DNA from 2 places in the Paenibacillus germinis genome. Region 1 is predicted to be linked to the other one. Evidence: a T-box and tRNA genes for the amino acid it is inferred to sense, from the RefSeq annotation. Region 1 holds a T-box; the other holds one or more tRNA genes.

Region 1 (6,964 bases):
GGAACACCGCAGCACTACGGTACGAAAAAAGACCATACCTGGCAGTTTGTCTGGGTACACTTTCCTTCGATCTTCACAGAAACCAATCTGCTGCCGGATGAAGAGCAGCTTATCCTTACCATCGAAAGTGAGTCGATTCGCGAACGCATCCACCGAGCTTTCACACGCATGCTGGAGGATTCCAGAGAGCGCGGTGAATATTGGTTCGAATTGTGCAGCAGCTCTTTGCGGGAAATCCTCCTAATCATGGCTCAGAAAACAAACACAAAAGTTGATGCACGAATCGAGGAGGTTCTCCACCTGTTGTCCCAACAGATGCGTCAACCTATTCGGATTGAGGATTTGGCTCAGACTGTCGGGCTCTCTCCTTCGAGACTGTCCCATCTTTTCAAAGCCAGTACAGGGTATTCCATTATCGATACGCTCAATCGGATGCGGATACAACAAGCCGTGCTAATGCTAGAACATACCGGACGGAGCGCTTCGGAAGTTTGTTATGATGTTGGTTTTCAAAACTATAATCACTTCACCAATCAATTCCGCAAATGGTATGGCATGAACCCAAGTACATTCATGAAAGAACGACGGTAAAATTTATTTGACAGTTGACTCTTGGCAGGATAAACTGCAAGCAAGATTAGAAAAAAGAGGAGGATTCCTATGACTTTTGAAAGTAATCTTGATAAATATGCGGAGCTAACCGTCCGCGTCGCTGTGAACATTCAATCCGGCCAATCACTTTGGATTAACGCACCCATTCATCATCCCGAGTTCGTTCGACTTATTGCCCGTAAAGCTTATCAAGCTGGAGCTAAACACGTACATATTGAATGGCAGGATGCAATCTGCACACAAATCAAATATACCTACGCGCCTGATGAAGCGTTTCATGAATATCCATCATGGAGAGCGCAAGCGCTCGATGAGCTAGCCGATAATAACGGCGCCTATTTATTGATCGATGCCGATGATCCTGAATTGCTGAAGGATATCGATCCATCTCGCATTTCCGCAAATTCCAAAGCCGCAGGCGCGAAATTAGTGAAATGGAGAGAAAGCATGTCCTCCTATCAGATGACATGGTCGATTATCGCGGCACCTTCTTCTGCTTGGGCGAAGAAAGTGTTTCCTCATTTGGAAGAGGAAGCCGCGATCAGCGCCCTATGGGACGCCATTTTCAAAGCGACACGCGTAGATCAAGAAAATCCAATCCAGACTTGGGTCGATCACAACGCGACACTTCGGAGCAAAAGAGAACAGCTTAACGAGAAGCAATTTCGTAAGATCCATTACCGTGCCCCAGGCACTGAACTATCTGTCGAGCTTCCTGCCAACCATATTTGGCGAGGCGGTTCCGCCACCAATGAGACGGGAGGCTTCGATTTCAACCCGAATATCCCGACAGAGGAAGTCTTTATTTCTCCTCATCGAATGGGTACTCATGGCACAGTGCGCAGCACGAAACCGTTGAGTTATCAAGGTAATTTGATCAACAATTTCTCCATCACCTTCGATAATGGACGTGTTGTTGACTACACGGCTGAACAAGGCTTCGAGTCTCTAAAAGCCATGATCGAAATGGATGAAGGAGCACATTATCTGGGTGAAATCGCACTTGTGCCGCACGAATCACCAATTTCGAACTCCAACCTAATCTTCTTTAATACCTTGTATGATGAGAACGCCTCAAATCACTTGGCACTCGGAAGAGCCTTTCCCACATGTATTGAGGGCGGAACTTCGATGTCCAAGGAGGAGCAAGAAAGCGCCGGCCTTAACAACAGTCTGATTCACGTGGACTTTATGATCGGCTCTGCCGAAATGGATATTGACGGCGAACATGCAGACGGCACGATTGAACCCATTTTCCGCAAGGGGAATTGGGCATTCTAGAAATTAATAAGGGTAGTACTGAGAGTCATGATAACCATGTCTCTAAGTGCTACCCTTTTTTCAGTTATTCTATAAGCAGGCGTAAATTGTTGTCCCCAATCAAGATGGATTCCATTTTTTCTTCCTTAGCGAATCTTACACTGGAAAGCAGTACATTCTCTTGCAGAACATGATCAAAACGCTCCAACGCTTCTTTCAACGTCGAATTGACATCGAGAACAAGATCGACTCGTTTATCAATAGGCAGCTCCAGCTTTTTACGATAATCCTGAATTGCACGTATGATTTCTCGTACAAGACCCTCCTGCTCCAATTCTTCCGTTATTGATGTGTTTAAAGCTACCGTGATCTGGTTACTGGAAGCAGAAGCAAACCCTTCTTTGGCTTGTTTTTCCACAAGCATCTCATCGAGTGTGATATGAAGTTCCTCTCCGTCGATCGTTACTTCAAGAAAACCACTATCGACCGCTTGCTTGGTATCTGAAGTAGACAATTGTTTAAAGTGGTTTTGCAGAGGGCCAACGAATTTGCCATACTTTTTCCCGGCCACCTTAAGATTCAGCTTCATTTTGAAGTCAACAAAGCCGCTGTCACTTTGTTCTACACGGATTCCTTTAATGTTTATTTCGTCTTTAATGATTTCCTCAAAACGACTTAGGTCGAAATTGCTATCGAGCGAAACGATCAACTCGGAGAGAGGCTGGCGTGTCTTGATACCTGTATCATTCCGAATATTTCGAGCCAACTCAACGATCTGCCGTGCGGTTTCCATGTCACTCTCGAGCGTTAAGTCGATGGCTGAATGAATCACACTTGGATAATCAGCCAGATGAACGCTGCCTTCTCCTCCGAGGTTACCGTAAATGTCCTCGGCAATGAGCGGCGCATACGGCGCTATCATCCGCGAGAGTGTCAGCAGCACTTCACGCAGTGTCTGATACGCTGAGACTTTATCAACGGTCATTTCACTGCCCCAGAAACGGTCGCGAGAGCGACGGATGTACCAGTTACTCAACTCGTCGACAAAACTTTCGATTTGCTTCGCTGGGTTTAAGAAGTCGTTAATCTCCAAGCCCTTACCTACATTTTGCAGTGTGCTGTTTAGTCTTGATAATATCCAGCGATCCAATTCGTTCGTATGCTTGTGAGCCGGATGATCCTCGTGCTTATATTGGTCAATCGTTGCATATAACGCATAAAAAGCGTGTGTGTTATTGATCGTATCGACCACTTTGGATTTCGCTTCGGCAACAATTTGCTTAGAGAAGCGCTTGCTGTTCCAAGGTGCGCTGTCTGACAGCAGGGCCCATCGAAACGCATCCGTACCAAATTCATCTATGATTTCCCATGGATCGATGCCGTTTCCTTTGCTTTTAGACATTTTTTGTCCGTTCTCATCCAATACATGTCCGGTAGAAAGAACGGCTTTGTAAGGCGATTTGCCGTTATACAACGTTGAAACAGCAAGTAGACTGAAGAACCAGCCCCTTGTTTGGTCAATCCCTTCGCAGATCATATCCGCGGGATACTGCTCATTGAACAACGTCTCATCCCCGAATGGATGATGATACTGCGCAAAAGGCATAGAACCGCTATCGAACCAGACGTCGATCACCTCAGGGGTTCTTTCCATGATGCCTCCACAAGAGCAGCGCAGTTTCACTTCATCGATGTAAGGCTTATGCAGCTCCAAGCTTTCGTCAATTGGCGTTATTGATTTTTCCCGCAAATCTTTGTGGCTTCCCGGTGCATATTCCGTTCCGCAATCCCCACATAACCAAACGTTCAGCGGGGTACCCCAATAACGATTACGGCTGATGTTCCAATCGACAAGCTCTTCAAGGAACTTACCGAAGCGCCCTTCGCGGATGTGGGAGGGATACCAGTCGACTTTACTGTTGTTCTCAATCAATTGCTCTTTAATTGCGGTCGTTTTGATAAACCAGCTCTCCATCGCATAATAGAGCAGCGGGGATTTACAGCGCCAGCAGAAAGGGTAACTATGCTCATAGCGCTCTTTGGAAAATAGCAGGCTGCGTTCAGACAAGTGTTTCACGATATCGACGTCACAATCTTTGACGAAGCGTCCAGCGAAGTCTGTGATCTGATCATTGTAACGTCCTGCCAAGTTCACTACATTCACAAAATCCAGTTCGTGTCGGCGAGCAGTTCGGTAATCATCTTCACCATGCGCAGGAGCAATATGGACGATACCCGTACCACTCGTATCCATGACATAGTCAGCATCTACGACGATATGTCCTTTGGTTGGGCTAATATAGCCGAAAGGAGGCTCGTAGGCGGTGCCGACGAATTCCAATCCTTTATGCACAGATAAAACTTCGTAGTCTTGTTTGAATACTTTTTCCGCGAGATTTTTCGCAACGATATAAACTTCGCCTTTTTGTTTCACTTTGACATAATCTATGTCTTTATTTACTGCCAACGCTACATTCGCAGGTAGAGTCCATGGGGTCGTCGTCCAAGCCAGAAAGATTTCGCTCGCGTTTTTACTCTTGAATTTCACAGTGGCACTTAAATCTTTCACGTCTTCATAGCCTTGCGCAACCTCGTGAGAACTGAGTGTTGTTTGGCAGTCGGGACAATAAGGGCTTACACGGTGCCCCTTGTATAATAGTCCTTTGTTATGGATATTGGATAAAATATGCCAAACACTCTCGATATAACCGTTATTGAGCGTAACATAGGGGTTATCCATATCCGTCCAGTAGGCGATAGCTTCCGTCAGTTCACGCCATTGCTTTTCATATTCAAATACGCTGCTTTTGCATTTCTCAACAAATTCGGCTACGCCGTATTTTTCAATCTCTTGTTTTCCCGAGATACCAAGCTGCTTCTGCACGCCAAGCTCGACGGGCAATCCATGCGTGTCCCAACCAGCTTTGCGGATGACTTGGTACCCAGACATGGTTTTATAGCGGCAGATAAAATCTTTCACAACACGACCAAGCACGTGTCCGATATGGGGTGATCCGTTTGCCGTCGGCGGTCCTTCGTAAAAGACGAAGTTCGCTTTACCTTTGCGGTTTTCAATCGACTTGCGGAACGTACCATTCAATCTCCATTGCTCTAAAATGCGCAGTTCGCGGATTCTCGCTTTTTCTTTCACATCAATTTTTCTCATGTGTAACTCACACTCCTCTAATAAAATGATTGGGGCTTATCGTGAAAATTTGTTGTAAAAAAACAAAAAAATCCCGTCCCGTAAGGGACGAGATTACATCTCGCGATACCACCCTAGTTCCATAACGATCATAAGGATATGATCATTATAGCTCTCGTTCTACGTACTATCATACGCGGCCCTTGTAACGGCGGGATCCCGGGTCAGCTTACTAAAATTCCTTCAGCTTTCCTTCTCAGAGGGGATTTTCGGCTAAGTCTTGAATGTTGGCTTTCAGCTCTAGGCCAACTCTCTGGAAATCAAGGGGATTAGCGTACTCGTTCTCGTCAATGAATTTACATGAATTAAAAACAATCAGTTAATTCATTTTCACATCAACTTCATTGAATGTCAAGTTCACTTTTGTTATGTAACATCCATTATAGCTAGTTTCAGATCCTTCACCGAGCGTAGTACCATTGTCATATACTGGAGCATGAAGATCACGAAATGATGCGTCCTAACAGGCGGCAGCAATTGCCACAAGAACCAAATTAAAATCTCCAATTATGAGCTAGGTTATGATAACCTAATTACAAACGAGCTTTATTCGAAGCGTTCACTCCAATGAAAGCGATTAAAGGATGCCTCTTAAAGATTCGCAACGAGTTTCTTGTATCAAAGTCCAGACCAGAGGAGCTGATCGTATGAGTACCAAACCGACTATTGCTGCGATTACTGTGCCATTTGATCTTGGAGCAGGTCGACGCGGAGCCAGCAAAGGACCGAAAGCCATTTTACAAGCAGGGTTAATTCGAGGTCTACAGCAAATGGATATTACAATCGATCATATCGCTGATATCCGTCTTCCGGATGATAAAGCGACTCCCTTGGCAGCTGAAGTTGATCAAACCAACCTTAAGTATTTGGCAGAGGTTCTCGAGGTAAATACACTTCTGGCTAAGCAAGTCTCTCAGGTCGTGGAACAAGGACGCTTTCCTCTCGTCATTGGCGGCGATCATAGTATAGCTATCGGGACTTTAGCTGGATTATCCGGCCATTATCAAAACTTGGGTGTCATTTGGATCGATGCTCATTCCGACCTAAACTCAGCCGATACAAGTCCATCCGGTAATATTCATGGGATGTCATTGGCCGTCAGTCTAGGGATGGGGCATCCCTTATTGACCAGCATTATGGGCAGTCATGATAAAGTGAAAGCGGAGAATATCGTCCTGATTGCAGCAAGATCTCTCGACGAGGGCGAGAAGAAACTCATTCGCTCATTGGGAATCAAATGCTATACCATGTATGATATAGATCGCAAAGGAATGGCTTCCATTATGCAAGATGCCATTGACTATATAAGCAGTAAAACAGACGGCGTGCATCTTAGTTTTGACGTCGATTCATTGGATCCGATTGAAGCACCTGGAACAGGCACGATTGTAAAAGGTGGACTTCATTACCGCGAAGCTCACTTAGCTGTTGAGATGCTGCATGAAGCAGGCATTGTGACATCAGCCGAATTCGTTGAGGTGAATCCTCTTCTCGACGACAATAACAAAACATCCCAATTAGCCGTTGGCTTAATTAGCTCCTTGTTGGGCAAGCAGATTCTATAGATTGAGACAAAAACCCGTTAGTCCCCGCTAACTGCGAGGATAACGGGTTATTTGCTTGTTACAGGTAGTAAATAAATGTAAGATATAGACATAATCTTGGGTGGGGTGGCATCACTCACTGCCAAATACATAGACCAAGTGTGGAGCCTACAATGAAAACCTTGAATCACTGGTACCTGCATCTCTTTCTGATCTTGCTCTCGCTTTCCACAATTGGGGTCTACTTTTTGTTCAAAAACCAAACCTATTATGAATTTCTACTTTGGAACTTATTCCTCGCTTGGATTCCGTATATCCTTGCTGTGATAGCCCATTTTATACA
Region 2 (5,979 bases), on a different contig from region 1:
AAGCTTCCGTCATGCTAGATCCAGGTGAGAAAAAATATATCCATATTGTCATTCCAACTGATCTGGATACGGAATTTACTAGCTTGAATGTAGTGACACCAGAGAGTTTTGCCACTGCGACGGGTGATGGTAAGTTCCACGAAGACACTTACCGGGTAGGACGTGTCAATATACTTCTTCCTATAGGAGCTGCGACGCAGGGAGTCATCCCAGCCCCAGAATATACCTTAGGCACACCAGTTAAACTGGATTCTACGAACAAATTCGTTCCTTCCAATGTCGATGTTTCGCTGGTTGAATTACATGTAACAAGTAATGAAGACGATGGCTTTAATACGGCTGTCGCGAAGTTTAAACTGACGAACAACAGTGACCGTCCAATTCCAATTCCGGCGATCCAAACGGAGCTTGTTAGTAAAGATGGTTATGCGTATGGAGGAAGAAGACAGGAAGCTACAGCACTAAGTGTTGTTCCTAATGCCTCGTATGTGGTTAGTTATTCGTATGCACTTCCAGCATCTGAAAAGGGTGAAGGCCTGAAAATGAACCTATACAGCCAACAAGTTAGTGGCGATACGACTTATAAATCACTGCTTGCGACGGCGAAAGTACCTGTTCAGAAGAATGATCCAACGAGCAAAACGCTGGATGTGTACCCATATGGTATTACGATTAAAGATTGGACAATTTCAGCTATTTTCCAAGGTAATATGACTTATGATTATAAGCTGAAGCTGGATCTGGACATTAAGCCGGATAAGCAAGTAACAGTAGATAAGTTTAACAGTAAGCTCTCATTCGAATTATTCGATAATGTAGGAAATCCTGTTGGGAAATCAGTTGAAGCCTTGTCAGGCGAAGGACGTTTATACAATGGAACAAACACAATTAACCTAAATGCGAAATCCAACCAACTAGACTTCCCAATTCAAGTCAAGGTATTTGAGACATTCACGAACGAATATGGTGAATCCGTTAAACGGTTGTTGACTACTTTCAAACAATAGTTAATTCAATGAACTACTTGGACCTATGCTCTAGAGCATCTCCAAGTAGTTTTTTGCTTTATTTTGAGGAGTAACACATTGCTAAGTGGAGGGGTGCTCATAAGGGGGCCTTTTATTGGATAAGATAGGATTAACGAAATGAACATAACGGAGTGAATACAATGAACTGGATATATTGGGCCAAATTATACGATTCCAAGTTTCAAGCGGGCTGCCTGGCGAAAAGAATGGAAGAAGACTGGTGGATTTACGGCTATGAATGCCCACAAGAAGTGGAAGTTTTTAAGTCCAAAAAAGGACGATTTGGCGTTCGTTATAACACGTAATTCAAACGAAATGCCCTAGAAATTAACGCTTGACTTAGACCGCGCATTTAGTGTATATTTATTTTTGTCGCTGTTGAGCGGCAGCTAATGACGCGGGGTGGAGCAGCCCGGTAGCTCGTCGGGCTCATAACCCGAAGGCCGCAGGTTCAAATCCTGCCCCCGCAACCAAATTTTACTTTGGGCCTATAGCTCAGTTGGTTAGAGCGGTCGGCTCATAACCGATTGGTCGGGGGTTCGAGTCCCTCTGGGCCCATAGTACGGAAACCCTTGGTATATAAGGGTTTTTATTATTTTATCCCCTCAAATAAGCTTCTCGATTTCATCTCTTCACGATGAAATCGAGGGGCTTTTTTACATTTTAGCATGTACTATTACAGGCCAGTCTAATTTTCCTAAAGGGACAGTGACCTCAAATGTCGAAGAATTGTTCAAGCACGGTACTGGCACAGATAGAATATGAGCATGCTGGACAGCAAAAACACGCTGAACTCTTAAGAAATGGATGGGATGTAGAATGACAATACTACTCGGAATAGATCTAGGGACTTCCAGCGTGAAGACGGCTGCAATGGACCCCGCGGGAAGGATGGTAGGCTTATCTCAGCAAAGCTATGACATTCATTCGCCTTTAGTCGGCTATGCGGAGCAAGAGCCTCAACATTGGTGGGAGGCGGTACGAAAAACCTTATCTGAATCTGTCAGGCTAGCAGGAGCAGGCTGCAGTGACCGTTACGCTATTGGCTTATCTGGACAGATGCATGGGCTTGTTGCAATCGGAATGGACGGACAGGTGCTTCGGCCTGCGATTATTTGGTGCGATCAGCGTTCAATTGAACAGAAGGAACAGCTTGAGGCGATGTATTCTATCGAGCAGCTTGGCAAGCTAGTACAGAACCGGGCTGCGACCGGCTTTCTGCTTTTATCGCTGTTGTGGTTAAAGCAGAATGAGCCGGATACCTATGCGAAGATTTGGAAAGTCATGCTGCCGAAGGATTATATTAGGTACAGGCTAACCGGCGAAGTAGGAACCGAGTCAACGGATGCCTCAGGCACATTAGCTTATGATGTAGCCAATAAGTGTTGGTCCAGTGAACTGTTGGGACAACTCGGAATTGATCCGGAACTGCTGCCAACCGTTCGTGAGCCTTGGGAGGTTGCAGGAATACTGACAACTGAGGCGGCAATCGATTGTGCCATTCCTGCAGGTACTGTTGTTGTCTTTGGCGGCGCAGATCAGCCCATGCAGGCTATTGGCAATGGGATATTACATCAGGGGCAGGCTTCGTGCACGCTGGGCACAGGAGGACAATGGTTTGTCCCTGTGGATACGCCTACCTATGATTCCTTGCTGCGAACGCATACCTTCACCCACGCAGCACCGGGCAAATGGTATATGATGGCGGCGATGCTGAGTGCTGGCCTATCACATAGATGGCTAACAAAGAACATTCTCCAAAATAAGGACAGCAGGTCACTCGATGAAAGTGCTGCTCAGGTTCCCCCAGGCTCAGAAGGGCTTATTTTCCTACCCTACTTGACTGGGGAGCGAACTCCGCATATGGACCCTTTTGCCAGAGGCGCCATGTTCGGTTTAACGCTGAAGCACAATGATGCCCATTTGGTTCGGGCTGTCATGGAGGGAGTGGCTTTTGGGCTGCGCGATGGATTGGAGGTATTGGTGGCATTGGGTGTGAGAGTCGACCGAATCGTGATGGCTGGTGGTGGAGCTAAAAGTGCCGTATGGCTGCAGATACTTGCAGATGTGCTGAATTGTGAATTATATCCATCCACTATGAAAGAGCAGGCCTGCATTGGTGCGGCCATGATGGCAGGAGTAGGGGCAGGCGTATATGCATCTATAGAGGAAGCGTGTGAGATCGTAGTGAAGCAAGCCGAGAGACCGATTACGCCTATTTTGAAGAATAGATCCGTCTATGAAGAGCATTACGCTATCTTTAGAGAGTTATATCAATGCAATAAGGAATTGTTCAAAAGAATGAATGGTTTAACCAATACTATTACTACTCATTCAAGCCAATAGTGCAGAAATTAGGTTCTTTCTAATAGAAGTTATAAGGCACGAAACAACCTGAATCAGTCATCGATGGAAACCTGAGAAATCAGGTTTTTTTGTTTTTAGTGGGGATAAAAGTCACTCCGGAGAGAGATCTTATACAAGGTTGCCAACAGTAAGAAAAGAAAGTACGTGAAGCTTAACTCAAAAATGAGGAGGATTTACAATGTATCAAGACCAAAATACCAATAACCAATTTCAACAAACACAAGGGGTCATTGCTCAACTTATAAACCAAACGCAACAATCCTCGCAGATGTATCAACAGTTGCTTCAACAAGAGCAGCAAAATGCAATGAGACTTGAAGAATTAGCACAACGGGAACAAAAAGCCGTCCAAATTATTCAATCTGCGCTGCAAGGCCACCAAATGGCTATTCAACAATTACAACACGTTTCCCAGCTGTGCAGACAGCTTGAACAAACGGCTCAAAGAAGCTTTCAGTCTTTAAATATGCAGCAACCTCAACAACAAACGAATTATGGCAATTCGTATGGTTCATCCTACCGAGGTTATCAATAATACCAAGTTTGAATAGTTGAAATAGGATAGAGGCTGACGATATTCGTCGGCCTTTATTCATTTATTCCTATAATTGAGTAAAATGCGCCAGATGCGACGGTCATTTGCATTGATGATGGATAGTGTGCTTATTTTCGAATGTTATTGTAAAATTAATTTTATAACAATATCAAAAGGAGAAAGCTATGTGCCGAAATATTAAGACACTATTCAATTTCGATCCTTTGGCTACCGATGATGAAATTCAGGCGGCCTCGTTGCAATTTGTAAGAAAGATCTCGGGCTTTACTGAACCTTCAAAAGCGAATGAGGCGGCGTTCAATCAAGCTGTCAAGGATGTTAGTTTAGTTGCCCGGAATCTGTTGGACTCGTTGGTAACCAATGCTGAGCCTCGTAATCGAGAGGTTGAAATCGAACGTGCGCGTGCTAGGAATGCAAAAAGATTTGGAACAAAAGAAGAAGATTAATAGCATAGAAGATTAATAGCATCTTAGATGAAATAATTTCGGGTTCTTTCTTTAATGGGAAAGAGCCTTTTTGTATTTACATGGATAGGCGTTCAACTTGTCCTTGTAGCGTTCAAGCCTCTTTACGCATATCATGTATGAAACTAGTAGAAAATAGGTGATAGAAAGTGACCAAAGGTTTTGATTGTTCAACGCCTTTAACGGCGCAAACCGCCGCTGCTTTCGTCAATGATGGCTACTTGTTTGTGGCCAGATATCTCGTTCCGAGTGGTTACAAGGCGTTAACCAAAAGTGAATCGGAAACGATCAGCGAGGCAGGTCTGCAAATCGTATCCGTTTTCGAAACAACGGCGAACCGAGCTCTCGGTGGAAGAAGCGCTGGTTTGGCTGATGGGGCAACGGCTGTGCAGGTTGCTCATAATCTAGGACAACCACCTGGCAGTTGTATTTACTTTGCTGTCGACTTTGATGCCTCAAGTGCCCAAATGCCAACCATTATTGCCTATATCCGTGCAGCAAGTGAGGCGACACCCGAGTATACGACAGGTGTATATGGTTCTTATACTGTGATGGAAGCCGTCCGAAACGCTGGAGCTTGCTCTCATTTTTGGCAAACGTATGCTTGGAGTGGTGGTAAGAAGGCTAATTTCATAAACATTTATCAATACTTAAACGATGTAGTTGAGCATGGGATTGGCGTGGATTACGATGACTCGTATGGAAATGAAGGTTGGTGGAATACGATAGCACCACCTGAGCCCCCCGTGTCGTATCCTCTGTCTCCTAAAGATGCCAATGTGATTATACCTTTCCTTTCGGCCGGATATGAGGCGACGTCGTCCACTGCTGCTAGGGAAGAATTTCATCGACTTGCCAATGAGCTGCGCAGAGTTTCGGGTCAACCGGAACAATAATCGCCCGAAAGTAAACCGAATCCTCCATTGATACGTTTACTCAATAGAGTAGATGTACAAATTCAAAGGAGGATTTTTAATATGAAAAAAAGCTTATTCGCGGTTGTACTAAGTTTCGGTTTGCTGACTACAAGCATCTTATCGGTTTCAGCTCAGGAACATGAGCCTGGACACGATGGGATGGCTGCTGACATGAATATGAAAGCATCCGTACAACAGCAGGTAAAATCCGATATGAAGCTCACTTTGAATGGCAAACCCTTGCAGCTCGACGAGTCCTACCTCATTGATAACTCCTTGTTTGTGCCGTACCGTGCCTTTGCAGAAGGCATTGGATCAGAAGTAGGATATGATGCTGCTACACAAACGGTCACTGTAAAGAAGGACGCAAAGACGGTTAAGCTCATGATCGGATCCACAGAAGCCAATGTGGACGGAACCAAAGTATCCATGGTCGGTCCTGCTCAATTAATTAACAGCTCAACCTTTGTTCACTCCCGTTTTTTAGCTGAAGTGTTCGGGATTAAGGTCTTGTATGATGAAAACACGCGGACGGTTAATCTTGTTAGCGGAGGGACTTCGGGATCCGGACAAGAGGTAGCTAAAACGTATTACGTGAATATTGAGGGCTTTGCTTTCAAAGAAGGGGATATCACTGTTGAAGCAGG

The links. A T-box is a leader RNA that pairs with one kind of tRNA and senses whether it is charged. The one in region 1 lies ahead of ileS (isoleucine--tRNA ligase), so its partner is inferred to be a tRNA-Ile.
Region 2: it encodes a tRNA-Ile, which carries the amino acid that the T-box ahead of ileS (isoleucine--tRNA ligase) is inferred to sense. The anticodon was not compared.

What each region holds. Positions count from the first base shown of each region.
Region 1 is NZ_WHOC01000124.1:28,517-35,480, forward strand. Features, by position in the region: gene GC102_RS23285 (helix-turn-helix domain-containing protein) at 1-591, shown strand, start outside; gene GC102_RS23290 (aminopeptidase) at 661-1,893, shown strand; gene ileS (isoleucine--tRNA ligase) at 1,958-5,038, opposite strand; T-box leader at 5,119-5,377, opposite strand; gene rocF (arginase) at 5,725-6,642, shown strand; gene GC102_RS23305 (DUF1361 domain-containing protein) at 6,795-6,964, shown strand, end outside.
Region 2 is NZ_WHOC01000019.1:489,493-495,471, reverse strand. Features, by position in the region: gene GC102_RS04730 (hypothetical protein) at 1-1,007, shown strand, start outside; gene GC102_RS04725 (hypothetical protein) at 1,169-1,333, shown strand; tRNA gene GC102_RS04720 (tRNA-Met) at 1,425-1,501, shown strand; tRNA gene GC102_RS04715 (tRNA-Ile) at 1,513-1,586, shown strand; gene xylB (xylulokinase) at 1,848-3,374, shown strand; gene GC102_RS04705 (hypothetical protein) at 3,574-3,930, shown strand; gene GC102_RS04700 (DUF2277 domain-containing protein) at 4,116-4,397, shown strand; gene GC102_RS04695 (DUF1906 domain-containing protein) at 4,565-5,311, shown strand; gene GC102_RS04690 (stalk domain-containing protein) at 5,393-5,979, shown strand, end outside.